3 regions of the Bacillus sp. ISL-77 genome follow, and region 2 is predicted to be linked to each of the others. Evidence: riboswitches for the same ligand, from Rfam matches in the RefSeq annotation. Region 2 holds a riboswitch; each other region holds the start of a gene.
The links. Region 2 has a riboswitch for thiamine pyrophosphate ahead of J7E77_RS13720 (thiamine phosphate synthase). Riboswitches for the same ligand answer to the same signal wherever they lie in the genome.
Positions count from the first base shown of each region.

Region 1: another riboswitch for thiamine pyrophosphate. It lies ahead of thiM (hydroxyethylthiazole kinase); the one in region 2 lies ahead of J7E77_RS13720 (thiamine phosphate synthase).
Region 3: another riboswitch for thiamine pyrophosphate. It lies ahead of tenA (thiaminase II); the one in region 2 lies ahead of J7E77_RS13720 (thiamine phosphate synthase).

Region 1 covers NZ_JAGGQY010000051.1:97,459-107,908, reverse strand. Annotated here, with positions in the region: gene J7E77_RS21070 (response regulator) at 1-625, shown strand, start outside; gene dcuS (DcuS/MalK family sensor histidine kinase) at 669-2,282, shown strand; TPP riboswitch at 2,361-2,470, shown strand; gene thiM (hydroxyethylthiazole kinase) at 2,659-3,471, shown strand; gene thiD (bifunctional hydroxymethylpyrimidine kinase/phosphomethylpyrimidine kinase) at 3,487-4,305, shown strand; gene thiE (thiamine phosphate synthase) at 4,302-4,958, shown strand; gene thiW (energy coupling factor transporter S component ThiW) at 4,958-5,470, shown strand; gene J7E77_RS21040 (acetylornithine deacetylase) at 5,496-6,821, shown strand; gene tenA (thiaminase II) at 6,784-7,455, shown strand; gene J7E77_RS21030 (ABC transporter ATP-binding protein) at 7,463-8,206, shown strand; gene J7E77_RS21025 (ABC transporter permease) at 8,196-8,966, shown strand; gene J7E77_RS21020 (ABC transporter substrate-binding protein) at 8,983-9,987, shown strand; gene J7E77_RS21015 (hypothetical protein) at 10,167-10,450, shown strand, end outside.
Region 2 covers NZ_JAGGQY010000035.1:5,675-16,124, forward strand. Annotated here, with positions in the region: gene J7E77_RS13680 (glycoside hydrolase) at 1-1,089, shown strand, start outside; gene J7E77_RS13685 (LacI family DNA-binding transcriptional regulator) at 1,281-2,312, shown strand; partial or broken gene J7E77_RS13690 (IS110 family transposase) at 2,344-2,472, opposite strand; gene J7E77_RS13695 (LysR family transcriptional regulator) at 2,532-3,398, opposite strand; gene queC (7-cyano-7-deazaguanine synthase QueC) at 4,003-4,656, shown strand; gene queD (6-carboxytetrahydropterin synthase QueD) at 4,660-5,136, shown strand; gene queE (7-carboxy-7-deazaguanine synthase QueE) at 5,133-5,861, shown strand; gene J7E77_RS13715 (DUF1284 domain-containing protein) at 5,981-6,397, opposite strand; TPP riboswitch at 6,575-6,683, shown strand; gene J7E77_RS13720 (thiamine phosphate synthase) at 6,760-7,440, shown strand; gene thiO (glycine oxidase ThiO) at 7,424-8,554, shown strand; gene thiS (sulfur carrier protein ThiS) at 8,565-8,768, shown strand; gene J7E77_RS13735 (thiazole synthase) at 8,770-9,537, shown strand; gene J7E77_RS13740 (thiazole biosynthesis adenylyltransferase ThiF) at 9,534-10,450, shown strand, end outside.
Region 3 covers NZ_JAGGQY010000010.1:18,896-29,345, forward strand. Annotated here, with positions in the region: gene J7E77_RS03060 (Ig-like domain-containing protein) at 1-1,884, opposite strand, end outside; gene J7E77_RS03065 (VOC family protein) at 2,388-2,777, shown strand; gene J7E77_RS03070 (energy-coupling factor transporter transmembrane component T family protein) at 2,845-3,582, opposite strand; gene J7E77_RS03075 (ABC transporter ATP-binding protein) at 3,579-5,150, opposite strand; gene J7E77_RS03080 (ECF transporter S component) at 5,128-5,724, opposite strand; gene tenA (thiaminase II) at 5,724-6,407, opposite strand; TPP riboswitch at 6,519-6,622, opposite strand; gene J7E77_RS03090 (benzoate/H(+) symporter BenE family transporter) at 6,915-8,135, opposite strand; gene rbsB (ribose ABC transporter substrate-binding protein RbsB) at 8,833-9,771, opposite strand; gene J7E77_RS03100 (ABC transporter permease) at 9,796-10,450, opposite strand, start outside.

The DNA.
Region 1 (10,450 bases), on a different contig from region 2:
GCACCGCCAATTCATTGATAGGATTGAAGGGTTTTCGATTATCGGAATCGCCTCCAATGGGATGGAAGGATTAAGATTGGTGAAAGAACTCAGTCCTGATCTAGCTATTATCGATATTTATATGCCTTATATGGGTGGATTGGAAATGCTCAGCGAACTTCGTTCAGAGGCCTATTCTGTGGATGTGATAGCGATAACAGCCGCGAGCGATATAGAAACGATCGCCCGTGTTCGACAACAAGGGGCTGTTGATTACATCATAAAACCGTTTACCTTTGATCGAATTAAAAAGTCACTTGATAATTATAAAAACTATCGAGTGAAATTAGGAGAAAAGAAAGCTCTTTTACAGGAGGAGCTCGATCAAATTTTATTTATTGATAGCAAAGAAGAAAGTGAAAGAGAGAGTTTACCAAAGGGATTAAATATGAATACGTTAATAAAAATTACCGATTTCATTTCGCAGGAAAAAGAACCTATTTCTGCTGAAGAAGTAGCGGAAAGCATCGGAATGGCTCGGGTAACGGCTCGAAGATACCTTGATTACTTAGAAAAAGAAGGAAAAGTCAAGATTCATATCCATTACGGCGGCGTCGGAAGACCAATCAACCGTTACGGTGTTTAACACAAATACCTTGAAAAGATTGCCTGTAAGAAAGGAGGGAATCATGTTGGGGTGGAAAATAAGGTTGGGCAAACCAAGACTTCGTTTACAATCGACGATTACCCTGCTGGTTTGTATCGTGGTCGTGATGGCATTGTTGGTAACCGAGATATTAATCACCAACAGAATTTCACAAGAAACAGAAAAAAGCCAAGCCGAGAAAGCAACAAATATTGCGAGAATTGTTGCAAGGTCTCCGATTGTCATGAATGGGCTTAAAAATAAAACAGCAGAGAAGGATATCCAAACATTTGCGAATGATATTAAACAATCAACGCATGTTGAATTTATCGTCGTGATGGACATGTATGGAACAAGAAAATCACATCCTAACCGCAACCTATTAGGTCTGCATTTTGTCGGTGGAGATGAAGGACCTGTTTTAAAAGGGAAAGAGCATATTTCAATTGCCAAAGGGACATTGGGATTGTCTTTACGCTCGTTTGTTCCTGTTTATGATCAAGAAAATAAACAAATAGGAGCAGTCGCGGTTGGGATTTCTTTAGAAAAAGTTAATCAGGCGATCGAACAAAGCAGGAAAATTATTTTGATCGGCGTGGGAGTGGGAATTCTAGTTGGGATTCTAGGAGCCCTTTTTCTAGCTAGAAAAATCAAAGCGATTCTTTTTGGACTTGAGCCGAGTGAGATGGCAAAATTGCTTGAGGAACGTAGTGCGATGCTTCAATCCACAAAGGAAGGAATTTTGGCAGTTGACGAGGATGCGTTTACCACTCTCGTAAATAATGAGGGGATCCGACTTCTTCAAAAAGCTGGCATTCATGGGTCCTTTTTAGGAAGAAAAGTGGATGACTACATGCCAAATTCAATGCTATCTTCTGTTCTAGAAACGGGGGAATCTCAATTAGACCAAGAACAAGAAATCAATCATATTACCATTTTAACCAATCGGGTTCCGGTTGTTGTCAAAGGAAAGATTGTCGGTGCGATTGCTACCTTCCGAGAAAAAACCGAAATCAAGCAATTAGCTGAACAATTAACCGGTGCAAAGCTATATGCGGAAGCACTGAGAACCCAGTCACATGAATTCATGAATAAACTGCATGTAATATCAGGTTTAATTCATATGAAAGACTATCAAATGGTCTCGTCATATATTACCAAAATTGTCGATCACCAACAAACTGAAGTAGAATTTGTTGTCAGTCGTTTTAAAGATCCTGTTTTAGCAGGTTTTATTTTAGGAAAACTTAGCTTCGCTAGGGAAAATGGCTGTGAATTAATCATTGATGGGGAAGGAAGTCTACCTGAACCACAGCAGCAGGAATTAACCCATGAAGTGGTAACGATTCTTGGGAATTTAATCGATAATGCTTTAGATGCTGTTGCGGACCGTCCACATAAAAAAGTTACCTTAAGGTTTGACTTTTACGATGAAGTCCTAGCGTTGGAGGTCCATGATACCGGACAAGGAATCGATGAGGATGTAAGACATCACTTATTTATCAAAGGATATTCTACCAAGGGTGAAAATCGCGGAATCGGTTTATCATTGGTGCAGAGAAGCTTGGAAAAATTAAATGGACAGATAGAAATTCATTGCCAAAAAGGAAAAGGGACAACATTTATTGTTACTTTTCCTTATAAAAGCAAACAATAATAATGTTATGTTAACTGACACTTTTTCCTTTACATTCTAGTACCATAGGAATATTATGTAGTTAGTTAAATAAAGTATTAGATCTACTAGGGGTGCCCTGTAAACAGGCTGAGAGAAAATGGAGAAATTTTCAACCCTTCGGACCTGATCTGGGTAATACCAGCGTAGGAAAGTAGCCAAGTGAATGTTAATTATTTCTTTGACTAACTAACCAGGTCCATTATTGGATCTGTTTTTTTTATTTTAAAGGCTTTGTTAAATGTCATTTTTGATTTTAAAGCCTGCGTTGATTGGAGCGGAAGGCGAAGCGCCTGGAGCGGAAATCAACAGCCAAGTTTAACAGAGCCATTTTAAAAAAAGAAATGGGGAAATTAAGATGGAAAAAAATAGTTTGTATGAAACGTTGGAAGAAGTTAGAAAGGTTAACCCGCTGGTACATAATATTACCAATGTGGTTGTTACGAATTTTACGGCAAATGGGCTTCTTGCCCTTGGTGCCTCACCGGTTATGGCATATGCAGCTGAGGAAGTAGCAGATATGGCTAAGATTGCAAGTTCATTAGTATTAAACATTGGAACATTAAACCCACAGACAGTAGAATCGATGATCATTGCCGGAAAAGCGGCCAATGAATCCGGTGTTCCCGTCATATTTGACCCGGTTGGTGCAGGGGCTACCCGATATCGAACGGAAACTGCACAAAGAATTATGAGCGAGGTAAAAGTTTCTGTGATTAGAGGAAACGCAGCCGAAATTGCCAATGTGGTTGGTGAAGAATGGGAAATTAAGGGTGTTGATGCTGGGGATGCAAAAGGAAATATCATTGAACTAGCTATTGCTTCAGCACAAAAATTGAATTGTCTTGCCGTCATCACTGGAAAAGAGGATGTCGTTTCGGATGGGAAAACAACCTATGTCGTGTCAAATGGACATCCAATTTTAACGAAGGTGACAGGCACTGGCTGTTTATTAACCTCTGTGATTGGAGCGTTTGCAGGAGTGGAAAAGGACCTGCTTCAGGCTTCGGTGGCTGCTTTAACGTACTATGGTATCGCGGCAGAAAAGGCAGCGGCAAAAACTGTAGAAATGGGACCTGGAAGTTTCCAAATCGAATTCTTAAACCAATTAACTTTAGTTTCTTCCGAAGATATCATTTCACATGCTTCTGTTAAAAAATTCAATCGATAACTGGGGGTAATTTAAATGAAAAAAGCATTAACAATCGCTGGTTCTGATAGCGGCGGAGGAGCAGGAATTCAAGCGGATTTAAAGACATTTCAGGAATTAGAGGTTTTCGGGATGTCGGCATTAACTGCAGTAACGGCCCAAAATACTTTAGGAGTCCATGCTGTCTATCCAATGACAGCTGAGGCAGTCGTAAAACAGATCCAAGCGATCGGCGAAGATATCGGTACGGATGCGGTGAAAACAGGAATGCTTTTTAATGCTGAAATCATCGAGGCAGTCGCAGCACAGCTCAGAAATTATCAATGGCAAAATGTTGTTGTCGATCCTGTCATGATTGCAAAGGGTGGCGCTTCTTTGTTGCAAATGGAAGCCATTTCTGCCATGAAAAAATACTTATTGCCGCTAGCAACGGTAATCACCCCGAATATTCCAGAAGCGGAAGTACTAACGGGCATGTCGATTCTGACAGTGGAAGATAAACTGGAGTCTGCTAAAAGACTACTTGCGTTAGGCGTAAAAAATGTCGTGATTAAGGGCGGCCATGATGAAAATGAGTCTGAATCCACTGATTTATTATTTGATGGAAAGGAATTTTACTACTTTACCAGCAAGAGAATTCAGACAAAGAACACACATGGAACAGGTTGTACTTTTTCCGCAGTAATTACTGCTGAACTAGCAAAAGGGGAAACTCTTTATGAAGCAGTATGTAAAGCAAAGGATTTTATTCAGGCCGCAATTGAGAACCATTTGGAGATAGGGCAAGGACATGGTCCAACAAACCATTGGGCATATCGAAAAAGAAAAATTGCAAAGGAACTGGCTGAATTATGAAAAACTTACGAGCGGCTTTAAGTGTTTATTTTATCATGGGCAGCACCAACTGTTTAAAGGATCCAGCCGAAGTATTAAAAGAGGCAATTGCCGGTGGGATTACACTTTTTCAATATCGAGAAAAGGGTGACGGCGCGTTAACTGGAGCTGATAAATATGCACTTGCGAAAGAACTTCAAGCAATTTGCAGAGCACATCATATCCCTTTCATTGTTAATGACGATATCGAGTTGGCTGTGGCAATTGATGCGGACGGTGTACATATCGGACAAGAGGATGAATCGGTGTACGCAGTTCGGGAAAAGATTGGCGATAAGAGAGTCCTTGGGGTTTCCGTCCATTCAGCGGAAGAAGCCATGACTGCAATAAGCGGTGGAGCTGACTATTTTGGCATGGGCCCTGTTTTTCCGACAAAAACAAAGGCGGATGCTAAACCATCACGGGGAACAATACTGATCGAAAAATTTCGAAAAGATGGCATTGATATTCCGATTGTTGGAATCGGAGGGATCACGATCGAAAATGCTCAATCGGTAGTGGAAGCTGGGGCAGATGGGGTTTCCGTTATTACCGCCATAAGCCATGCAGAATCACCAATGGAAGCAGCCAGGGCGTTAAGAAATAGTGTCGGTATTAAAGGAGAAGTATTCTAGTGAACAAAACACATAAACTGACGTTAACTGCGATGATGATAGCGATCGGTACCATTTCAAGCAATCTGTTCTATATACCGATTGGATTTACAAAGGTCTTCCCGGTTCAGCACTTTTTGAACGTTTTATCAGCCGTTCTTTTAGGACCTTATTATGCTGTAGCTCAAGCCTTTTGTGTATCCCTGTTAAGAAACCTGATGGGAACTGGTTCGATTTTTGCCTTTCCTGGAAGTATGGTTGGAGCTTTACTGGCCTCGCTTTTATTTTTGAAAACTAGAAAGATCTATCTTGCTTTTATCGGAGAAGTAATTGGAACGGGTATCATTGGGGCACTGCTTTCTTACCCAATCGCTACTCTTTTTCTCGGTCAAAAGGCAACATTATTTGGGTTTATTCCATTATTTATATTTAGCTCGTTTGCTGGAGCGCTGATTGGATTTATTATTTTAACCGTATTTTTAAGAAAGAAAGTTTTGATTGTTAGTGAAAATGATACCACTATCAGGAACTAATCATCGATAGTAAGGGAGTGAACAAATGAAAGAGGATCTGCTTGAAAAAATCGCACAAGAAGTAGAAGCGAGAGAAGCGGAATTAATCGAATTGTTGACCACGCTTATCGCGTTTCCAACCGTTAGTCCTCCTGCACGGAATACAAATGATGTCCAGGAATTTATAAGAGGGTATTTAGAAAACATGGGATTTTCCACAGATAAGTGGGATGTCTATCCCGGAGATCCGAATGTGGTTGGCAATTTACCTGGTGAATCTTCTGAGCAATATAATAGTTTGATTGTAAATGGTCATGTGGATGTCGCGGAAGTTGGGGATAATACAGAATGGGATTATTCTCCGTTTTCTGCCTATCGCAAAGATTCCTACATATATGGACGTGGTGTGGCCGATATGAAAGGTGGAATTGCGGCATCACTAATCGCAATTAAACTTTTAAAAGATCTGGGTATCCCGCTAAAAGGTGATCTCCAATTTCAATCTGTTATCGGTGAAGAAGTTGGAGAGGCTGGGACGCTGGCGTGCACTGAGAGGGGTTATACCGCTGACTATGCAGTAGTGGTTGATACAAGTGATTTACATATTCAAGGACAAGGCGGAGTCATAACTGGATGGATTACCATTCAAAGTAAAGAAACTTTTCATGATGGAATCCGTAGGATGATGATTCATGCAGGTGGCGGTGTTAAAGGGGCCAGTGCGATCGAGAAAATGATGAAGATTATTTCGGGACTACAAGACTTAGAACGCCACTGGGCAGTTACGAAAAGTTATCAGGGCTTTCCTCCCGGCACAAATACGATTAATCCTGCCGTAATTGAAGGTGGCAGGCATGCAGCATTTGTGGCCGATCGCTGTGCTCTATGGGTTACGGTTCATTTTTACCCGAATGAAGACTATGAAGAGGTAATTAAAGAAATAGAACAACATATTGGTGCAGTTGCAGCGGCAGATCCGTGGCTTCGCGAGAATCCGCCACAGTTTGTTTGGGGCGGAAAATCAATGATTGTTGACCGTGGTGAAATTTTTCCTTCGTTAGAAATTGATTCTGATCATCCTGGAACGAAGGTTTTAGCTAATTCCTATGAAAAATTGTTAACAGACAAGCCGACGGTGGGCATGTCAACCACCGTTACAGATGCAGGCTGGCTGGGTCGAGCTGGTATTCCAACGGTCATCTTTGGACCTGGTAAATTGGAAGATGCCCATGCAGTCAATGAGAAAGTTGAAATTCGCCAATTATTAGATTTTACAAAAGTATTAGCTGTATTTATCGCGGAATGGTGCAACACGAGGAAGGAAGAGTATGGAAATGAAATTCACCGAAAGACTTTATCAATCAGTAAATGATGTATGGCAGAAAACCCATCAGCATCCATTTGTAGTCGGAATAGGTACAGGGGATCTGCCTGTTGAATCCTTTATCCGCTACATGAAACAGGACTATGTGTTTTTAATTGACTACTCTAAGCTGTTTGCTAAAGGGGCTGTTAAGGCAAAGGATATTGAAACCATGGCCGCATTTGCGAAGCTTTTGCATGAGACATTGCACGGAGAAATGGATCTGCACAGACAGTATGCTGAGAGGTTTGGAATTACCCATCAACAGCTGGAGGAAACAAAACCAACGCCGGTTAACTTAGCTTATACTCGGTATATGCTAAATGTCGCTCAAACAGGTTCGCTCGAGGAATTAATTGCTGCTCTCTTGCCGTGTATGTGGAGCTACTGGGAGATTAGCAAGATGCTAGCAGATACCTATCCGAATGCTAGTGATCACCATCTTTATGGAGAATGGGTGAAAATGTACTCTTCTAATGAATTTGGTTCATTAGCAACTTGGTTGATCGATTTATTGGATAGATTGGCGGAAGGGAAACCGGAACGGGAGTTAGCGATCTTAGAAGAACATTTCCTGACAACATCTCGATTTGAATATATGTTCTGGGATATGGTCTATCAGGGAGGCGAGTGGCCTGTCTAGCTCAACCATGTTATCTATCAAAGACCTATCCTACTCTTTTCAAAGTGAAGGAAACTCCAATCCTATTTTCGATCAAATTTCACTAGACGTTAAGCCAGGAGAGTTTGTCTCAGTGATTGGCGCAAGTGGATCTGGAAAGAGCACTCTTTTTAAATTGATTTCTGGTTTACTTGAACCTGACCAAGGAGATATTCTGGTCAATGGTCTAAAGACTGGAAAGAGATTAGGGAGTATCGGTTACATGCCGCAAAAGGATCTGCTTTTACCATGGAGAACCGTTTTAGAAAACGTGTTACTACCTTTAGAAGTGATAAAGGAACCAAAGCAAGCGAGAATTCCTGAAATACGAGAGTGGTTATCGCGGTTTGGTTTGGCAGAATATGAAAAAGCTTATCCGAATGAACTTTCGGGAGGTATGAAGCAGCGCGTAGCCTTTTTACGAACCCTTATGACAGGAAAAGATCTTTTATTATTGGATGAGCCCTTTGGCGCACTCGATTCCCTGACAAAACGGAACATGCATAGCTGGTTATTAGGACTGTGGGGGGAATTACAAAAGACGGTATTGTTCATTACCCATGATCTTGAAGAAGCGGTTTTGTTGAGCGATAGAATCTATTTGCTCCAAGACACCGGAATCAAAGAAATGAAGGTCAACCTGGTGAGACCAAGAAGCTCACAGCTAATCTATCAATCAGAGTTTATTACGATGAGAAAAGAACTGGAGTGGCTGATTCACAATGAAAGCTAGTTTGAAAAAATGGACGGAACAGTACGGTTTGTTTTTGATAGTGGTGATCCTCCTTGTCAGCATATGGGAATGGGTAGTTAAGCAAGGCATGATTCCTTCCTTTATTTTGCCAGCGCCTTCGGCTATTTGGGGGTCATTACAAGAAAACCGACAGCTTTTGTTTGAAGTGCATATGCCGGCTACCGTAAAGGAAGTTCTGATCGGTTTTGTGCTCTCCGTAATCGGTGGATTATCGCTGGGAGTTGCTATGCATTTTTCTCGTTCCATTGAAAAGGTATTATATCCATTTCTTGTTATCTCACAAACGGTGCCGTTAATTGCAATTTCACCGATTTTTATTATGTGGTTTGGCTATTCGATTTGGAGCAAAATTGCCGTGACTATTTTAACCGCCTTCTTTCCCATCGTCGTAAGTACCTATGATGGATTGAAATCTGGTGGAAGTGAATACCGGGAATTACTGTTAACAATGGGCGCCAATCGCTGGACAATTTTTAAAAAAATCCAGATTCCTATGGCATTACCAGCCATTTTTTCAGGATTGAAGTTGTCAGTTGTTTATTGTGTTGTCGGAGCGACTGTTGGTGAATGGCTGGGTGCTAGTGAAGGCCTAGGGTACTTCAGTCGACGAATGTCTGGTAACTTACAGGCAGACTCCGTGTTTGCTGCAATATTTTTATTATCGCTTTTAGGGATTGTGTTGTTTTTATTCATAGGTTTATTGGAAAAACAGTTATTGAAAAATAAAATTCGCAGCTAGAGAGGAAGAAATCTAAATGAAGAAAAGTTTTTTGATCATGGTAAGTCTTTTGTTACTGCTATTAAGTGCTTGTGGTAAAAATAATGAAAAGGAATCAGATAAAACCACGGGGGCTGCCGATAAACTACAAAAAGTTAGCTTAATGTTAGATTGGTATCCAAATGCGGTGCACTCCTTTCTTTTTGTAGCCGAAGAAAAGGGCTATTTTAAAGAACAAGGCTTAGATGTGGATATCCAAATGCCTGCAGATACCAATGATCCGCTTAAACTGGTTGCGGCCAACCAAATTGACATGGCGCTTAGCTATCAACCACAGGTACTTGTGGCACGCAGTGAAGGTATTCCTGTTCAATCCATTGGAGCAATTGTCCGTCATCCATTAAATCAATTAATGGTGCCAGCAGATGGTTCGATAAAATCACCCAAAGATTTAGCTGGGAAAACGATTGGCTATCCATCGATTCCATTAGATGAAGCGATCGTTCAAACGATGGTGAAAGCTGATGGCGGAGACGCCGGAAAGATAAAAATGGTCGATGTGGGCTGGGATCTCATTCCTGCAATGGCAACGAAAAAAACTGATGCGCTGATCGGCGGCTATATTAACCATGAGAAGTTATTGCTGGAAAAAGAAGGTCACCCGATGAGAGCATTAAATCCTGCGGACTATGGGGTTCCAGATTATTATGAATTAGTTATGGTCGCTAGCCAAAAGGGATTAAAAGAAAAACCAGAAGTCTATAAAAAGTTTATGGCTGCGATTACGGAAGGTCAAAAATACGTTCAGGAACATCCAGAAGATGGTCTTTCGATCTTAATGAACCATGAAGATAAAACATCACCACTTGAGAAGGATGTCGAAACAAAAAGCCTAGAAATCCTTCTCCCACTAATGGATGCAAAAGAAAAACCATTCGGCTACCAAGAACCAGAAACCTGGAAAAACACAGCCCAATGGCTAAAAGACAACAAAGTCATAAAAGACACCGTAAAAGCCGAGGATGCATTTATTAACTATTAAAGTAAATTGGTGTTAGTGTCAGTGCCAGTAATTTGGTGTCAGGCACCACAAAAAGACAAAACGAGCAAAATGTCCACCCTGGGTGGACATTTTTTTGTTGTTCCATTTATCCGGTTGTTGCTGAATACCTCATTGAAGTTTGCTAATATATAGTTAAAATCTATTATTGAGGTAGTTATATGAAAATCTTTGTGACAATGAAAAGTCTGGCTAAGAGGAAGGCTTATCTTACGAAAAAGGAGATTCATTTAGATAGTTCTCCGCCGACACTTAGAGTGCTGTTGACAGAATTAGTGTCAATCCAAGTCCAGGTGTTCAATGCAACCGAAACAGAAACCAACTTGGTAAGTTTCCTAACAAACGAGGAAATCGAACAGGAAGTCCATGCCGGAAAAGTAGGGTTTGGGACTAAATATAGTGACCAAAAAGCAATCTGCAAACGGCAGTCAGAGTTGCTATCCAA
Region 2 (10,450 bases):
GTTACCACGATTTACGGTGACGTGGAAAGAGTGCAAAAAGCCGTCAAGTGGGAGCCGATTGACCCTGAACAATATGACAGGGAAACCACTTTTACAGTGAGAGGTACGGTAGAAGGTACGGAGATTCCAGCAGTCGCCAATGTAACCGTTAGCAAGGTCGAAGGTGTGGAACCGATTAAAGTGAAAACTGTTCCAGGTAAAGCGCCGGAACTGCCTGAATTTGTTCCTGCTAAACTTGAAATCGGTACAGAAGGAAACGTACGTGTGAATTGGGAAACGATTGACCCAAGCAAGTATGAAACGTTTGCCAAATTTACCGTAAAAGGCTCGATTCCGTATAGTCCGGTTAAAGTAACTGCCAATGTGCAAGTCACCAAACCGGCATTGCAGAACATTGCCTTAAACCTTCCAGGCTCTGGACAGGAGTTTCCAAAGGCAACCGCTTCCTTTACAGGACAGTATGATAAAGCCGCAAATGTTAACGATGGTGATATCTCTTCCATTCGCTGGACGAATTGGGATCCAAACAGCTGGAGGTCAGAAGATTGGGTAGCAATTGATTTTGGGAGTGAAAATACGATATCTAAACTCGATTTCCATTTTTATGATGATGGGGGTGGAACGAGACCACCAGCATCCCTACAGCTTGAGTACTGGGATGGTACCGAATGGAAGGCCATTGACGGTACCCAATTAGATGTGAATGCGAAAAAGGACTTAACGGTGAATTTTGCACCAGTGACCACATCGAAGGTCCGAGTGGTGATGAAAGCGATGCCGAATACATGCATTGCGATTTCGGAAATTGAGGTATTTGGAAAAGGAGATGTCACGAAGGCTGAACCAAGCATTGGCGATGATGCAACGCTTGAGAGCATCTTAATCGATGGGAAGCCGCTAAAGGATTTCCAACCTGACCAATTTACTTATGATGTGAAGGAAAAAGCATCGAATTCTCCTGTTGTTACTGCATTAACCAATGACTTATTTGCCTCTTATCAGGTCTCTGAAGAAGAGGACGCTGCTGTGATCACAGTAAAATCGGAGGATGGGCTCCGGACTGAAACCTATATGGTTAAATTTAGATAATCCAATTAGTCATAGTTGAGGATGCTGTAGTCCACAACTATGACTTTTTATTGCCGTTTTTCCCCCCGCCTTCACGTTCACCCTATCGACTACCATTTTTCTATTAAAATAGATTACAATTGGAAGAAAGATACTTAAGATAAAACCGATTTCTATATTTTTGTTTATATCTCTAAGAAGGGGGGCTTCAGTTGGACAAAAAAACGTTTACCATCTATGATATTGCCAAAGCCACAAATGTATCTCCGGCAACTGTATCGCGGGTCCTAAATGGCAATTATCCAGTCAGCAAAAAAACAAAAGAGAAGGTGCTGGCGAAAATACAGGAATATAATTTTCAGCCAAACAGTATTGCAAGAAGTTTATCAAAAAAAGAAACAAAGATGATCGGGCTGATTTTGCCAGACATCACGAATCCATTCTTTTCAAGCTTCTGCATGGAATTGGAGAAATACGCTCAAAAAAAGGGATATACGATTTTCTTATGCAATTCCTTGAATGATAGCGAGATGGAGTCAGTTTACCTAAAGGTTCTCTCGGAACGCCAGGTCGAAGGGATCATCATGATGGGCGGCCGCATTAACAAATCATTAACGGTTGCAGAAGAGGCCGCTGAGGTGCTGGAGGTTATGAAAAAGATTCCTGTTTTGATGGTCAATGGAGAGATGGCGGGCGTCGATTGTTATAAAGTGAGATCCGATGAGCGGTTGGGTATGAAGATGATTGTCGAGCATTTAGTCCAAATGGGCCACAAAAACATTGGCATGCTGGGAGGAAAGCAGGGGATCACTTCCACTGATATAAAAGTAGAGGGGTTCAGGCAGCACCTGATGGAGAAGGGTCTGGTTTATCGTCCTGAATGGCATATATACAGCGGTTTTTCAGTAGAAAGCGGACAAAAGGCGATGAAAATGCTGCTGGAAAACAAGGAGCTACCAACGGCAATTATTTGTATGAATGATATGATTGCTTCCGGAGCTTTAGTTGCGTGCAATCATCAAACTATCGACCCCAAGAAATTTGCCTTTGTGGGCTATGATGATTCGTTTGTCGCTGATATATTGACGCCGAGCCTTACCTCCATTAACCATGATTACGAAAAACTCGGAACTGTGGCACTTGATTTAATTATTAACGCAAAAAATGAGCAAGAAGCACCAGAAGTTGCAAAAGAAGTAACCATTGAACCCTTTCTTACCAAGAGGAACTCCACTGCCAGGTGACTACCACGCTGCTGGTAGATGCCGGTTGACTAATTGTTGCAGCGATTTTTTCTCTGATTCCAGGGATCGATTGGAGAATCTTATATTCTTCAATTTCTTTAGCAAGGGCATCTATTATTACATCCGCAATCTTTACTAGATGCTCTTGGTATTGAAGAACAATCTTGACTAATATCTCAAGGTAATTGTATATCTAGTTTAATTAAACTTCATAAAGGATTACTTATACCTTTCAATGATAAAATCAATAAAATATCTACTTGCTATTGGCAATACCCTTTTGTCCTTGTACGCCAGACTAATTGTACGAATAACAGATGGAGAGATTGCTTTCGTTACAATATTATACGCACATCTACTTAAGACTAGTTTCGGTAAAATAGATATGCCAAGTCCCTGTTCAATCATGGACATAATCGCATAATCATCATGTACTCGGTATTGAATATTAGGTTCAAAGTTGTTTTGTTTAAAAATAGTTAATGGTTCACTAATTTCGCCCTCATCTAAAAGTATATAAGGTCCGTCCGTTAATTCTTTCAATGTGACTTTGTCGTGAGAAGCTAAAGGATGATTTGTTGGCAATACAGCAAGCATGTCATCTTCTTGCAAGGGAATGGTAGTTAGATTTGATACAGCTTTTGGATTAACAAAGCCAAAATCTACGCTCCCTTCTTTAATCCAATTCGAGATATCCGTATAATCACCTTGATGTAATTCGAAATGAACAGCTGGGTACTGTTCCTTAAAATCTTTCATTAATACTGGAAGCCAATGACATGAAACACTAGAAAATGTGCCAATTCGAATAAGTCCACTTTGTAGCCCTTCCATCTCTTTATGCTTTTCTATCAGTTCCCTATGTGAATTATAAATGTTCCTAATATATGGCAAAAATTCCTCGCCATCAGGTGTCAGTGAAATACCCATTCGAGAGCGTAAAATAAGAGTGGTAGAAAGTTCTTCCTCTAATGAATGCACCATTTGGCTAATGGCTGATTGAGTATAGCCAAGTTCTTCAGCTGCTTTGGTAAAACTACCTGTTTCTATTGCTTTGATAAAAGCATAATAAGAATTCAACCTCACTAGCTCCTTTGCATTAGAATTTCTAATAGGTCCATTATAAATATTCGTTTTACTAATGTAAATGCAGATGATACGATATAGCCAATCTTAAGTTAAATACAAGAAAGGTTAGGACTTTCTGTTATGACACAAAAACAAGCAAACTTGATATAAATGCAATTCCAAATCTTAATGCTACAATTGTTAATGGAGAGATCGTATCCACACAGAGTTTCATAAAAATATTTGCATTCATCTTCCTACATGAAAATATGGGGCGACAAGGGTATTTTGGTGCTTTGCTCATTTTAGCTGGCGTATTCATAGCAAACTCTCCATCTAAAAATCAACATAAGATTAGGCTTACTAAAGAAAACAAGAATCCGAGAGAGGTATAATAGTGAGGACTCCGATCATTCTGAAAAGGCCTAGACTCGAAAAATGTCGGCAAATAGGTGAAAAAATTGAAAAAATGGTTTATAATCATTTAGTCATTTAAAATTATATAGTTCGCATTTTGCGAAAGTGGTTCTAGCCCCCCACATTAAAAAAACTAAGATGAAGCAGTACTTCTATCTTGGGGTACTGTTTTTTTCTATTTGAAAGGAAGTATTTGATATACATGTTGAAAAATGAAAAGGCAATTGTTGTGTTTAGTGGTGGACAAGACAGCACCACTTGTTTATATTGGGCATTAAAACAATTTAAAGAAGTAGAAGCAGTTACGTTTGATTACAATCAAAGGCATAGTTTAGAAATTGAATGTGCCAAAAATATAGCCAATGAACTTGGCGTAAAACACCATATTTTAGATATGTCATTACTAAATCAACTAGCACCTAATGCGTTAACACGTTCAAATATTGAAGTTACTGATGGCGGTGAAGGGGAACTTCCGTCGACATTTGTGCCAGGTCGTAACCTGTTATTCCTGACTTTCGCAGGTGTGTTAGCACGTCAGGTCGGTGCCAAGCATTTAGTCACCGGTGTTTGTGAAACAGATTTCAGCGGGTACCCAGATTGTCGTGATATTTTTATCAAATCACTAAATGTTACCTTGAATCTATCAATGGACGATAATTTTGTCATTCATACACCTTTAATGTGGATAAACAAAGCGGAAACATGGGCCATGGCGGATGAATTAGGCGCATTGGATTTTGTTCGTGAAAAAACATTAACCTGCTACAATGGTGTGATTGCTGATGGATGTGGAGAGTGTCCAGCTTGCGTCTTAAGAAAAAGAGGGCTTGATGACTTTCTTAATGGGAGGTTTTAAACGATGGGTTTCAGAATCGTCGATAAACTTCAAAAAATAAATGAGGACATTCAACCTCATCAATTAAAATATCATTCAAAGCGTGTACTAGTGAGCAAGGAATTTACCTTTGATGCTTCACACCACTTGCATTGCTATGAAGGGAAATGCAAGAATTTGCACGGACATACGTATAGAGTTATTTTTGGATTAAGTGGTTTTGTTGATGAACGCGGCTTAATGATCGACTTTGGCGATATTAAAGAAATTTGGAAAAATGAAATCGAAATCTATCTTGATCATCAATACCTAAACGAAACCCTTCCCTCCATGAATACAACTGCCGAAAACATGGTTGTCTGGATATATGAGAAAATGAAAGAAGCCTTAGCAACAGAAGATCGTAGGGACCAATATCATGGAGCAAGAGTGGAATTTGTCCGTCTGTTTGAAACTCCAACAAGCTACGCAGAAGCGAGAAGGGAGTGGATGGAGGAATGAGTAAGATTCCTGTATTAGAAATTTTTGGCCCAACCATCCAAGGAGAAGGAATGGTCATTGGTCAAAAGACAATGTTCGTTCGGACGGCCGGCTGTGATTATTCATGCAGCTGGTGTGATTCTGCCTTTACATGGGATGGCAGTGCCAAAGAGGATATTCAGCAAATGACCGCTGAAGAAATTTGGGATAAATTAAAAAGAGTCGGTGGGGACAATTTCTCGTTTGTGACGATCTCAGGGGGAAATCCGGCGCTGTTGAAAAACTTAGATGTGTTTATCGATTTATTAAAAGAAAAAGACATCAAAATTGGTATTGAAACACAAGGAAGCAGATGGCAGGACTGGTTCTTAAACGTCAATGAACTGACCATTTCACCTAAGCCGCCGAGCTCCAACATGGTAACCAATTTTGAAATATTAGATTCTATTTTTAAAAATTTAAACGACAATGATTTTAAACATCAAGTGAGTCTAAAAGTAGTAATCTTCGATGATGCGGATCTAGAGTATGCGAAAATGGTTCATAGCCGCTACGCAGATATTCCTTTTTATCTCCAGGTTGGGAACGATGATATTACGAATTTCAATAATAATGAATTGATTCAAAAACTACTGTTGAAATATGAGTGGTTAGTCAATTGTGTGGTTGCTGACCCTCAATTGAATGATGTAAAAGTATTACCACAATTGCATGCACTTCTTTGGGGAAATAAGCGGGGAGTGTAAGGACATGGACCATGAAGGACCATGGGGACGGTTCTACTGGCTTTTTTGGACAAGGAAAGAGATTAAAAAAGGCCAAAAGAACCGTCCCTGTGGGCATGTGGGCATTGAATAGATGAAGCTTATTGAATTTTTCTTAAGCCCTTCCCATCATGAATCTCTCGAATACCTTCCTCGCAAACCCCGTAAGAACGCCAAGAACAAGTTTCACAGACAACTTGAATATCGGCGGGGATGACATGTTCTAGGATACGGGACTCAATATCCTCCCATCTAAGAATTTGTCCGATTTTAAGGTTCATTTTGTCTAAAATAACGGCATCTCTTTCATAGATCTGGTCGTCTTGGCAATGGTATTCACCTGAATTAGGGAATTTTTCACACAACTGATCTGGCCCCTTTACAAGCAGAATCAACGTTTTTGGGTTGTTTCTCAAGGTTTGATGCAAAACCGTCATATTTTCCACGTATTCTTGGGAATAGCCCATTCCCCGATAGCCTAGAAGGCAAAAAAGATGATGTCCTCGAAGCTTATACATTATTCTCCCCCAGTTTGTTTACTCCCTTTTGATTTTAAAAGTAAACTATAATTGTTATTTGGTTAACATCTATAGGGTTTATTCTACCATAAATAAGAAAAACATTTGACATTTCTACCTGAAGTGTTAACATTATCCATGCAGGGAAATCATTACATGACAATTAAATAAATGACGCAAATCCGCTAGAGGTGCCTTTTTAAAGGGCTGAGATTGAAGTACTACTTCGGGACTCTATGAACCTGATCTGGGTAATACCAGCGTAGGGAAGTGGGAAACGGGATATTTGAAGAACGTATGTTTTATTTCGAATTTTCGACCACTTTCTTACCTTAAGAAAGTGGTTTTTTGTTTTTCACTTTATGCCTTCGATCTTCGGAATCTGCTTAAAAGGGGGGACGGGTATTTCAACTAGTGTAAAAGATAAAGAGTTACATATAATCTCCAATGGGAAAATGCCGATCGAACGTTTACGTGAAATTGTAAGCGAAATTCATCCATATATAACAGCGATTCATTTGCGGGAAAAACAAAAAACAGCACAGGAACTTTTCCAAGCCGTCCACTTGTTAACAAACGAAAACATCCCACTATCAAAGATTATCATTAATGATCGAGTCGATGTTGCCTGCGTTACAAGGGCTAAAGGAGTTCAATTAGCCTTCCATAGTTTAGATGCAGCGATTGTGAAAGAAAATTTTCCTCAGCTTTTGCTCGGGAACTCCATCCACTCCTACGAGGAAGGACAAAAAGCAAAAGAAAATGGTGCTGATTACGTGCTATATGGCCATGTCTTTCCTTCGCAATCAAAACCGGGTAAGACCCCAAAAGGACTAGAGGAATTAGCAAGGCTCTCCCAATTAGACATCCCAGTTATTGCGATTGGCGGGATCACACCTGAAAATACGGGGCAGGTACTTCAAGCAGGATCAAAAGGAATCGCAGTCATGTCAGGAGTTTTAGATGCTCCCGATCCATTAGCAGCAGTTAAGGCTTACCTAAATGTATTATATGGAGATGAACAAAGTGGAAAATTCATTTGATGTGGCCATTATCGGAGGAGGAATTATCGGGTCCTCGATTGCCTATCAGCTTGCAAAAAGGGGAAGAAAAGTCGTCGTGATTGAGAAGGGACGAGTGGCTTGCCAAGCGTCCAGTGCGGCTGCCGGAATGCTGGCAGCACAAGCAGAGCTGGAACAAGACGGTCCCTTATTCCAGCTGGCTTTAAAAAGTCAAGCGATGTTTTCAACGCTCTCAAGTGAGTTATTTGAATATACAGGAATTGATATTGAGTATGTGAATAAAGGCATGGTGAAAATTGCCGAAACAGAAGAAATAGCGCTCGAGGTAAAAAAACAGGTCACCTTCCAAAAAAAATGGGATCCAACCATTACCTGGCTCGATGCAACGGAAGTACGTGTGCTGGAACCATCTCTTTCACCAAGTGTAGCAGGAGGGATGTATCTCCCTCATGATGGTCATGTACAACCAGCAAAGTTAACACAAGCCTTTGCAAAAGCCGCGGAACATTTTGGTGCCAAAATATGTGAAGAGACGGAGGTTCTGTCTTTTGTCTATGAAAACGGTCAGGTTAAAGGGGTAAACACCAGCAACGGTGTCATCCATTGTGAACAGGTGGTTGTTGCCACGGGAGCTTGGGCGGCGAAATTAATGCAAGAATCAGGAATCGATATTCCTGTGTATCCAGTTAAAGGAGAATGCTTTTCGATTAGAACAGAAAAGCCGATCATTAACTCGACCATTTTCTCCGACAAACGTTGTTATTTAGTACCCAAACAAAATGGGGAAATTTATATAGGTGCGACTGTGATTGAAAATACCTTTGATACCAAGGTAACTCCTGAAGGGATTGCTACATTGATAGAAAGAGCGACTCAATTAGTTCCACAGATTAAGGAGGCAGCATGGGAGCGAGTATGGGCTGGAGTCAGACCGCAGACAGGCGATGGAATCCCTTATATGGGCGAACATCCAAGCTGGCGTGGGTTGTACGTGGCAGCAGGCCATTTTCGAAATGGAATTTTATTAAGCCCGATTACAGGGGAACTAGTTGCGGACCTAGTGTCAGGTAGCTTACTAGATCAGGAACTACTCTCTGCTTTTCACCTAGAACGGCACAAAGAAACGGTTAGTTAGGAGGTATACCATGAAGGTAGTAGTAAATGGCGAGTGGATCCAATTACCCGACCAAATCGTATCTGTTTCAGATGTTCTCAAACATCATGACATCCAAGATAAGGTCGTTGTTGTGGAAGTAAACGGTGAAATATTAACCAGGTTAGAGCACCAAAGTACGAGAATATCAGATAAAGATCGAATCGAAATAGTCCATTTTGTAGGAGGCGGTTGACATGTTAAAAATAGGTTCATTATCCTTTCAATCTCGTTTGTTACTAGGTACCGGAAAGTATCCAAGCTTTGAAATCCAAAAGGCAGCAGTGGAAGTGTCGAAAGCAGAAATCCTCACGTTTGCGGTGAGACGAATGAATATTTTTGAACCAAGCCAGCCGAATTTTTTAGAACAGCTCGACACTCAAAAATATAAGCTTCTGCCTAATACTGCTGGAGCAAAAACAGCCGCAGAGGCGGTCCGGATCGCAAAACTAGCGAAAGCTTCAGGACTTTGCGATATGATTAAAGTGGAAGTGATTGGCTGTGATCACACCTTGCTTCCTGACCCAATTGAAACCCTTAAAGCAACGGAAGAATTAGTGAAAGAAGGATTTATTGTCCTCCCCTATACATCTGATGACGTGGTTTTAGCTCGAAAGCTCCAAGAAGTGGGCTGTCATGCGGTCATGCCAGGGGCCTCGCCCATTGGATCCGGTCAAGGGATCATCAATCCTGTTAACCTAGGCTTTATTATCGAGCAAGCTGTCGTGCCTGTGATTGTGGATGCTGGTATTGGCTCCCCAGCTGATGCAGCATTGGCGATGGAATTAGGAGCTGATGGGGTCTTATTAAATACGGCTGTTTCAGCAGCAAACGATCCGGTCAAAATGGCTCGAGCCATGAGTTTAGCTATCGAAGCGGGACGATTAGGCTTTGAAGCTGGCCGAATCGAGAAAAAGAGATATGCGATAGCCAGCAGTCCCAAGGAAGGAATGAGTATCGGGTGAATCGCTACTCACGACAAGAACTATTTTCACCGATTGGGAAAGACGGGCAGCAGCTAATTTCCACGAAACATGTACTCATCATCGGAATGGGAGCACTCGGTTCAGGAAGTGCCGAAGCACTTGTCCGTGCTGGAGTAGGGAAACTAACCATTGTGGATCGTGATTATGTCGAATGGTCGAATTTACAGCGACAGCAGCTCTATGCTGAAGAAGATGCCAAAAACCGAATTCCCAAAGTCATCGCAGCCAAAAACCGCTTAACAGCGATTAACTCTTCGGTGCTGATTGAGGCAATCATTGGTGAGGCCTCCGTCACCGAGCTACTTAACTGGGCTCAAAATGTGGATCTGATGATTGATGCAACCGATAATTTCGAAACAAGAATGATCATGAATGATGTAGCACAAAAGGTGGGCATCCCTTGGATTTACGGGGCATGTGTGGGAAGCTATGGAATATCCTACACGATTATTCCTGAAAAAACACCGTGCCTTGCTTGTTTACTTGAAACCGTTCCGCTAGGCGGATTAACCTGTGACACAGCTGGAATTATAAGTCCAGCTGTGAACATGGTCGTTGCGTATCAAATAAGTGAAGCCTTGAAGATTTTGGTCGGGGATGCGGATTCGCTGCGGAACAAACTCGTGTCATTTGACTTGTGGAAAAATCAACATAGTACGATCCAGGTAGATAAATTGAAAAAAGAAGATTGTCCAACCTGTGGGAAAGAACGATCCTTCCCCTATTTAGCTTTTGAAAATCAAACCAAGACAGCTGTCCTCTGTGGAAGAGATTCTGTTCAGATACGTCCTGCGCTTCCCGCCTTGCGTGACTTAGTGGCATTAGAAAAATTATTGGCAAATCAAGGGGGAACAGTACAGCGAAATCCGTATCTATTATCTTATTCAGTGGA
Region 3 (10,450 bases), on a different contig from region 2:
ACCGACCGTCCAGTAACCAGAATGCAAAATATTCGATTTCACATTTGAGACACGAGTAAACTGCACACTATTTAACCCTAAAATCTGAATACTATCACCAGCTTTAATATCCGTTGTCACAACCGTTACACCAAATCCATCATTACTACTCGATAAGATCTCATTTACAGAATGATTGGTGCCCGAGCCAATAAATAAATTGCCACTACCCGAACTTGTAGTAATCTTATAACGACCAGCCGGTAAATCTTTACCTGCCTTCCATGTACCTGCACTTAAACTCTTAATATAGGGAACTCTAATCGTTGCCGTAGTTTTTTTACCATTGGTAGTTGTCGATGTAATGGTAGCTGTCCCCGCACCAACTGCAGTGACTTTCCCTTTACTATCTACTTTTGCCACTTTCGTATTAGAAGATTTCCATTTCACTGTTTTATTCGTTACATTACTTGGGCTTACAGTTGCAGATAAGGTTATTGTTTTACCTTTAATGAGCGTGACGGAGGTCTTATTTAATTTAACAGACTTGGCCAAAACAGGTGGAGTAACCTTAACTTGTACCTTTACTACCTTAGCACCGTTAACTGTAGCGGTAATTATCGCCGTACCTTTGGCTACAGCGTATATTTTCCCTTTACTATCAACGGTTACAATTCTTTTATTAGAAGTTTTCCACTTTACCGTCTTATCAGTGCTATCCGATGGTGAAACTGTGGCTGAAAGTACCGCTGTCTTACCAACCGTTACGGATAAACTTGTTTTATTTACTTTCACTGTTTTTGTAGAAACTCTAACGGCAACAGTCTTAAATACTTTAACATTATCACTAGCAGTCGCCGTAATCGTCGCAGATCCGTTGGCAATTCCTTTAATATTACCAGTCGCATCCACTGTGGCCACTTTCGTGTTTGAACTTTTCCATAAGATCGTCTTATTTTCCGCATCAGTCGGGGCTATTGTCCCGTATACTTTTACCATTTGATTATTGGTGATGTTTAAAGAGGATCGACTTAACTTCAAACTAGTGGGTACAACTTTCATTACGGTCACATTAATACTTTTTTTGATAGTAGGATCACCATTTGCGCTAGCCGTAATGGTGGTACTTCCAGCTTTAAGCGCTTTTACATTTCCTCTTATATCCACTGTTGCAATATCTGGATGACTGCTAGTCCAACTAACCGTTTTATTAACAGCAGTAGATGGTTTTACGGTCGCTGTTAACTGTGCCGTACGGTTTACCAGGAGTGACAAACTTGATTTGTTTAACGTGATACTTTGCGGAACAAGAATTTTTTCCTTCAAGCTCATTGTTCCTGTCATCATCAAGATATAGATTTTATCCCCTGATGAAACTGTGTATTCAATCGGATTATCATCAGCATATAAACTAAGAAATCCAATTTCATGATATTGTGGATCATAAATAGTAACATAAGCAAAATCATTGTAAACTTCTGAATCATTAATTTCTAAAGTGTATGTCCCAGCTGGAATATCAGTACCCACTTCGTAAAAACCAACTGACATATGGTTTAAGTCCACGCTAGAGATTGGCTGTACCTCTATGTTAGACGCACCATAGTCTAATTCAACCTCGATTTCATCTCCATCTTTCAAACTCGCAGTAAATCGATCAGAGTAGTAATACTTATCACTATCCAGCGCTTCATTTAGATAAATGTCCGTTCCGCTACTAATTCGAATAGTAGCTGTACCTTCTGAAATATGAAATTCCTTTAATCCTGCAGAAATTTCTTCCCCTACCGTATATGTACCATTACTTAATGAGCTATTACTTGCTGCCTGTACCGAACTGCCTACTGAAACCGAGAGTAACAGCATCATCATGAAAAATACTTTCATCAATACCTTCTTGTTCATAAACAAACCTTCTTTCATATTTAGGAAATACCTTTTATAAAAGAGAAAGGTTGTAGCACATCTCCCCCGCTACTATACTACTAGATACTTTGACCTAAATCTAGATAGTTTGGAAAAAATAACCTCTATTCTATAGTCATTACTATCATATTCATAGATAAAGGAACCACTGGTAGCTGCTGAACTAGAATGGTGCCCATACCTATTATTGTGAGTGGTTGTAAATTTCCAACTTCCATCCAGCAAATGTCGTAAGTTTCGGAAAATTTGTAGTAAGTGACCGCAATTTCGTCGTAAGTCTCATTTATTATGTAGTAAGTGTCTGTAAATTTGTAGTAAGTGCCAATAAAGGTGTAGTAAGTTGGTCCTTTGTCAATAAAGTGGGCACTTGTAAATCACTTGGTAACTAAAAAAGTGATTCCTAGGTGCAATTTTTAACACACCAAAACAATCATCTATTTGTGTTATGATGAAAATAAATTTATTTAGGGGGGATGACTGCGATGATCCAATACAAAGAGCTCCACCATGTTAGTCTAACGGTTACTAATTTAGAACGCGCCAAGCATTTTTATAGCAGCATCTTATGTTTAAAAGAAATACAACGTCCTAATTTTGATTTTCCTGGTGCCTGGTACGAAGTTGAGGGACAACAGCTCCATCTAATCGTTCTTCCTACATCACAAACGATTCGCCAAGATAAACGCCTGAGCAGCAGAGAAGGTCATTTTGCACTAAGAGTGCAGGATTACACAGAGACGCTGAATTGGCTGAAGAGTAAGGATGTTGAACTGTTAGAGAAACCCAATGGCATGAGCGGTTTTGCGCAAATATTCTGTGCGGACCCTGATGGGAATCTAATTGAACTAAACGTCGATCAAAAAGACCTTTAGGAAACCAAAGTAAAAAGGAGAAGTGCGCGAACACTTCTCCCCTCTAACAGCCTATCAACTTCCCCATTCATCCAATAAAAATCATAATCCCCAATACAACAATTACCAAAGAAAGTAAATAGACCAAGTCTTTCGATAATATTTTAGTTGTTTGATAATAAGTTCTGTCTCTTGTACCCGTAAATCCACGCGCTTCCATTGCGATCGCAATACGTTCTGATTTTCTAATTCCTTGAGTAAACAGTGGTAAAGCGTACCTCATAAAAGCTTTCCAACTATTTTTTTGCTTGTAACCTCTGACTTTATGAGCCGTCTTCATTTGGTTTAGTTCAGATTGGAAGAGTGGGACAAAGCGGAACCCCGCTAATAGCCCATACGCCCATTTAGGTGAAAGTTTACATTGGTGAATTAAACTCATGATGAACAAAGTTAAGTCTGTTGTAGAGGTGAATAATAATCCATACGTGACAAACGCTAACATCCTTAATCCAATCGTTAAGCCATGATTCATACTCTCATGAGTGACATGAAACCAAGCCCATTTCCAAATCGTTTCTTCTCCTTCTCCAAAAGCCGCCATCATCCAAAATACAAGAATAAAAAAACCTAAATAAGGCAATAGCCTTTTCAAAAGGTAAGTCATTCTCCATCCGCCTAAAAAAGTACCGATCAATACAGCAAGTAACCAGATCAAAAAAGTCACCTTTGGATTGGAGATCGCCATTAAAAGAAACATCACAATCAAATGGGAGAGCAGTTTACAGGCAGGATTGAGAGTCGCTAGGAATGAATCGTTAGCCTTCATACCAAAACCCCCTCTTTTCTTGCATGCATCAACTGGTAATGGAGTGGTGGAATTAACGCACTTTCACGGAAATTACTCGGATTTGAGAATAACTCATAGGGGGTCCCTTGAAAGGTTACACTTCCCTTGTTGAAGAGAATGACCTGATCAGAATAACCATCCACCAAATCCATATCGTGGGTGACCATGACAATCGTTGTTCCCTGGTCCTGCCGCTCCTTTAAGCGTTGAATCAGTTCGTTTGCTGTTTTTTCATCCTGACCGAATGTTGGTTCATCAAGCAATAATAAATCTTGATCAAACAATAACATCGTCGCCACACTTAACCGCCGTTTTTGTCCTAGACTTAGGGTAAACGGATGAGCATTTTGATGCGATTCCAATCCAAACTCCTCTAACAATTGGCTGGTTTTGGTATGAACCAGCTCTTCGGGCCAATTTCGTTGCCGGCCGCCAAAGGCAACTTCCTCAAAGACAGTATCCGTAATGAATTGAAGTTCTGGATTTTGAAAAACAAAGCCAGCTTTTTCATATAATTCCCGTTCTGACCATTTTTTTAGTTCCGTATCTTGAAAGTAAATTTCCCCTTTTTTAATCGGCTCCAAACGGATCAGACTTTTTAAAAAGGTACTTTTCCCGCTTCCATTTTCTCCGACGATGGAAATCCATTCCCCTTTATGAATTTTTATATCAATATCGCTCACGATGGTCTTCTTCCCATAGCCAATTTCAACATGTTCGGTGCGGAGTAAAATCTCGCCATCCTTGAGCGGTTTGGTTTTTTTCAGATTAGCAAGTTTAATAGATAGAGGATGCGCGTCATTTCGAACTACTTCCTCCCACTTGTCTGGAAACAACTTAGGGCGCCAAATACCCGCTTCTTTCATTTCATTTTTAAAATTCAGGAGCATTTCCTTCGGCTGACCATCCCCGATAATACTTCCATTCTCATTTAGGATAATGACTCGATCCATCCATTCGATGCAGCCGTCTAGGACATGTTCAACAAATACCATCGTATGGTTTGTCTTTTGGGCTAATTGATTCAATAAAACAAATATCTCATTCCGGCCTGCAGGATCTAGTTGGGCTGTTGGTTCATCAAAGAAGATGACTTCTGGTTCTAATGCCAGCAAACAAGCTAACGCCAATCGTTGTTTCATCCCACCTGAAAGAGTTTCAATGGGTGTTTTCTTATCGACCATCAGCCCTACTTTATCCATTAACTCAGCAATGATGGGGTCCATTTCGTTGCGCGGAATCGATCGATTTTCGAGACTAAACGCAATTTCTTCATCGACATGGAGCATGCAAAATTGCGAATCAGGATCTTGAAACATCACTCCGGCATCTTTCCTGCAGAATACTTCACCACTTACCTCTGCCTCCAAATGCTCAGGGATAATACCTGAAAGAGCGGAAATCAACGTCGATTTCCCGCTCCCACTAGGCCCTAGTATTAATACCTTCTCGCCTTTATTGATGGACAAAGTAATATGACTGAGTATTTTTTCAGAGCGATTAAAAAAACGAATCGAGAGATCCTTACATCCCAGAAACATTTCCATTTACGTTTTCCCTTTTCCTTTTTTCCTTCATCAATTCATATTGTTCTAACACACCTGTTTTTGCGAGTGCGTCCACAACTACCTTCGCTAACAATCCACCGAGAATCATTCCGCTGATGATATGAATTCCTAATGTTGTAAAAAATACTTCCTTCGAGTAATAACCCAAACCGTTGGCGATTAAGTTATAAATCATGCTGCCAACCGCTGCAAAAGCTCCAGATAGCATTAAAGTAAATAGGTTGTAGCGTTTATATCCGAATATGGCGAATGCGATTTCTGAACCGATCCCTTGAAAGACACCTACTAAAAGGGCCGACAAACCAAAATGACTTCCTGTTAATAACTCTACTGCGGCCGCTGCAACCTCTGCAATAAGCGCTGCTCCCGGTTTACGGATAATATACGCGACGATTGGACTAGCAATCACCCAAATCCCAAACATAAAACCTGCACCCACCGGCCCGACAAGAGCGGAAATGGGAATCCACAGCGTCGACCATCCTAAATAGATCACTCCACATGCCACCGCTAGTATCACAGCAAGAACGACTTCTTTCATCTTCCAAGTCATCATTTCACTACCTCCATTTTCACAGGCCATTCTTCGAGTTTATAGGCCATATCCCAAAACATATATTCCAGCTGACAACTGATTAAGAAATGCTCCTTCATCTTTTCCTTTTCTCTCTCGGTTGCTAGCTTTGCCCACTCATCAAGACGGGCACAAAATTTAGTTGTAATCGAATCGGTACGATTTCCATAAAAACTGATCCAATCATAAAAGGGATGAGAGCGATCAGGATTAACCTCCGTTAATAATCTTTTCCCAATTTCCCAATACGTCCACGGACATGGTAATAACACAGCTAAAATTTCCCCTAATGTTCCTTCGTGCGCAACGGTAAGCATATGACGCGTGTAATGAAGGGACGAGGGAGATAACGGATATCCATGTAATACCTCGTAAGGAACACCTGCTACTTGACAAAAGTTATTATGCGGATGGATTTCACTGTTTAAGATAAAAGAAATCTGCGTATTAAACATATCCATATCTTCACGATTCTCACACTTAGAAACCGCAATTCCATAGATGCGAATAAACGAATTCAAATATTCAAAGTCCTGTTTAACATAATGAATCAATTGTTCCTTTTGTAATTCCCCATTGGCGATTCCTTGCACAAAAGGATGTTCAAAAATCGCCTCGAAAATAGGATCTGCTTCTTTTCTTAATTCTGCTGAAAAACTCATAAATTTCTCCCCCTTATTGGTTTTAATGGAAAGTCTCTAGAAGGGGCGGCTGAATTTTCAAGCACGAAAAAACCGCCCCAAAAATGGAGCGGCTGAATAATTATATCTATCCATACACGAACTCCACTTTCCTACGCTAGTATGAACTAGATCAGGTTCAAAGGGTCCAAGATAACTCTCGTCTCAGCCAAAAAACGGCTCCCCTAGTGGTCTTCCTATTAATTTAACCTTCACTCTACACTCGATGGTTAATGTTGTCAATCAATTAAAATCTTAATTATAAAAATAAACCAAATGGATTATAGATGCACTGAAACTCGAAGGTATTTTCAATTAGTATCCAGAAAATGTGGTAAGAGTCCGGAATTATATAGATTCGCTGATAAATGTTTGATTTCCGCTGATAAAATGGCCCAGTTCGCTGATATCTCCCAAAAATCCGCTGATAAACTACTCCCCTCTAACAACCTACCAATCTACGACAAATTTCGGGGCGTGACAGGCACATTACGCTTCCACCGTCTTCGCAATAATGGCTCCAACAACCAGCCCCCATACAGGTGCACTAATATGGAAAAATGATACTTGCGATAACGCGATGAGGAACGCAAATAGGGCACTTAAGCGATATTTATTTTCGGAGAAACCCAGCTGCAAACTAGAAAGAAGGACGCCGATTAGCGCAAACCCTGCTAGCATGGACACAAAAGCGTGGGGTAATGATTGAATAAACGGTACAATTTTCCAGGCGAATACTCCAAACAATAATGTCAAAACCCCTGATACCACCGCTGCCATATACCGCTTTGATTTTACCCCTGCATCCGAACTAGAACAGATGGCGGTCATCATGCCAGCAATATTTGCACTTTGCCCCCCGAAAAAACTGGCAATAATCGAAAACACTCCACTAAAAGAAACAATTTTTCGAATGGGGGGTTCAAAATCCGAGCTTTCTAGTGCGCCGATTCCAGGTGCCACATCATTACTTAGGATTAACATGGCCAGAGGCAGACCTAATGTGACCATCCCCATCCATGTAAATTCCGGCATTTGTATGGATGGTAGGAAAAAAGCAATCTCCTTAGATGAGCTATGTAGATCTTGGGTTAAAAACAAAGTAATAAAAGCGACAACCACTGCGACCATAACGGCCGGGATCCGTTTTGAGATTTTCGTACTGATAAAAAAACTAAGCAAGGCGAATCCGCCTACTAAGGGTAACGCCTTAACGTCTTGGACAAGCTGAGCAACATAATTGGTGACCAGGCCCGCCAGCATGGCTGCAATGACTTCTTTCGGAACCCATTTAATAATTTTAGTAAAAAGTCCTGACAACCCAATCAGCAAAATCAGCAGCCCTGACATCACATACCCGCCAATTAGCTGGGGATAAGTAAAATGTGCTGTCACTGTCGCTAAAAAAGCAACCCCTGAAATCGAGTGAGCTCCGGTAATGGGAATTCTAAATAACAGAGGCATTACAATCCCTAACACCCCTCCAAAAAAATAGACGGCAAACATCCAATTGATGGTTTGCTGATTAGAGAAATTCCCTGCTGTTGCTGCCTGCAGAATGATTAACGCTGGACCTGTCATGACTAAAGTACTAGAAATTAATCCAGAAGATACGTTTTGAGTCGTTAGATCTTGAAAAATTGATTTCCTTTTATTTTCACGTAATGATTCAATTGGTTGCTCTCTAACTAATCTATTTGGCTGCCCCATTTTTTCTCCTCATACCCTTCTTCATATAAACGACTTTTATTGTTAGTTTAGACAACCTTCTACAAAATGTATAGGACAAAGGCAATCTTCGACAACCGTTAATATAATTAAAAAACTCACTGGCAGCCCTTATCATAACAAAAGGGATGGGGAATAAACTAGAGGAAAAAATAGCTTAAAAAAGGGAAAAGGAGCGAAAATAATGTGATTCCTAATGGAGCTTGAGGTCCAAATAAATCATGATCCGGGTTTGATAAAAAAAAGGGAATCCCAAAGATAACTAGATTCATTCCTCCGTAAATCAAACCTTTACGCACCCACCCTGATGGTAAATAAACATGAACAAAAGTATAGATGATACTGTTAGCCAATGAAAAACCGATCCCGAGTAATATTAACAAAAATGTCCCTTATACACTTCCTATGGTTACCGCTCATCTAATTTTTCAACCTCCACGGGCACCATACACTTCCTATGGTTACCGTTCATCTAATTTTTCAGCCTCCACGGGCATCATACGCTTCCTATGGTTACCGTTCATCTAATTTTTCAACCTCCACGGGCATCATACGCTTCCTATGGTTACCGTTCATCTAATTTTTCAACCTCCACGGGCACACGCTTCAACTAAACTAAAAAAGGAGAAGTGCGCTAACACACTTCTCCCCTCCAACCTCTATCAATCTCCGAAAGAAATTACTTTTTAATTAATTCTAACGATACTGGAACAAACTTCTCTACAGATTCTTTCTTAAATACTTTCATCGCTGTTTGTACACCTTTTTGGCCAATTTCAGCTGGCTTTTGCGCTACAGTTGCTGCCATTTTACCATCATTTACTGCTTTCACTGCATCATCCGTTGCATCAAAACCGACAACAATGACATCATTCATTCCAGCTGCTTCAAGTGCTTGAAGAGCTCCTAACGCCATTTCATCGTTGTGTGCAAACACGGCTTGGATATCTTTATTGCCTTGAAGAATATTTTCCATTACTGTTAATCCTTTAGCCCGGTCAAAATCTGCTGCTTGCTTGGCAACCACTTGGATATCAGCCACAGCATCAATGGCTTTGTGGAACCCTTCGCCGCGTTCACGTGCTGCAGAAGAACCTGGGATTCCTTCTAATTCTACGACTTTACCTTTTTTGCCTAACTTTTCAAGAATAAAGTCACCAGCCATTTGACCACCGGCCACATTGTCAGAAGCGATATGGGATACAACTGTTCCGCCATTTGCACTACGGTCAACCGTGATCACTGGAATGTTTGCATTATTTGCAGATTCGATCGCAGCTTTAATCGCATCAGAATCAGCTGGATTCACGATTAAAACGTTTACACCTTTTTGAATTAAATCTTCGATATCACTTACTTGCTTCGCTGAATCGTTTTGCGCATCCACCGTAATAATCTCAGTATCTTGTGATTTTGCTTCTTTCTCAGCACCTTCTTTTAACGAAACAAAGAAGGGATTATTTAACGTTGAAATCGAAAGACCGATTTTTAATTGATCGTCTTTTTTCTCTTTCGCAGAATCCTTTTCAGAAGAAGAGGAAGGTGCTTTTGTGGAACAACCAGCTAAAACAACCATAAGTAATATTAAAAACAGAAACCCTTTTAATAGTTTTTTCATCTTTATGATTCCCCCATAATTTTATTAGGCAGTTTTTTTACGATCAAGCAAGACGGCTAGTAAGATGACACCTCCTTTAACTACCTGCTGGTAGAAGGAGCTTACATTCATTAAATTCAAACCATTATTTAAAACTCCAATAATGAGTGCCCCAACCAATGTTCCAAAAATCCACCCTTTACCGCCTGAAAGACTTGTCCCGCCTAAAACAACGGATGCAATCGCATCCAGTTCATAAGAAGCACCGGCAGTAGGCTGAGCAGAGTCCAATCGAGAGGCAAGGATAATCCCTGCAAGTGCAGAAAGCGTCCCTGTAATCGAGTAAATCCAAACTTTCACATTTGTAACCTTGATTCCTGATAAAATCGATGCCTCTTCATTGCCGCCAATCGCGTAAACTCTGCGGCCAAACGTGGTTTTTTTCAGGATAAAATAAAGAATCAGATAACAAGCGAGCATCCAAATGACGGGAACGGGAATCCAGCCAAAATAACCTCTTCCCATGATTTCAAAAAATGAACTCGTCGAAAGCCCAGTAATCGGTTTACCATCGGTGTAAACCAAGGTAAGCCCGCGGAAAATTGTCATCGTCGCCAGCGTTGCGATAAACGGAGCCACTTTTCCTTTGGTGATAAATAGACCATTAATGGCCCCCATCACCGCACCTGCTCCTAAACCG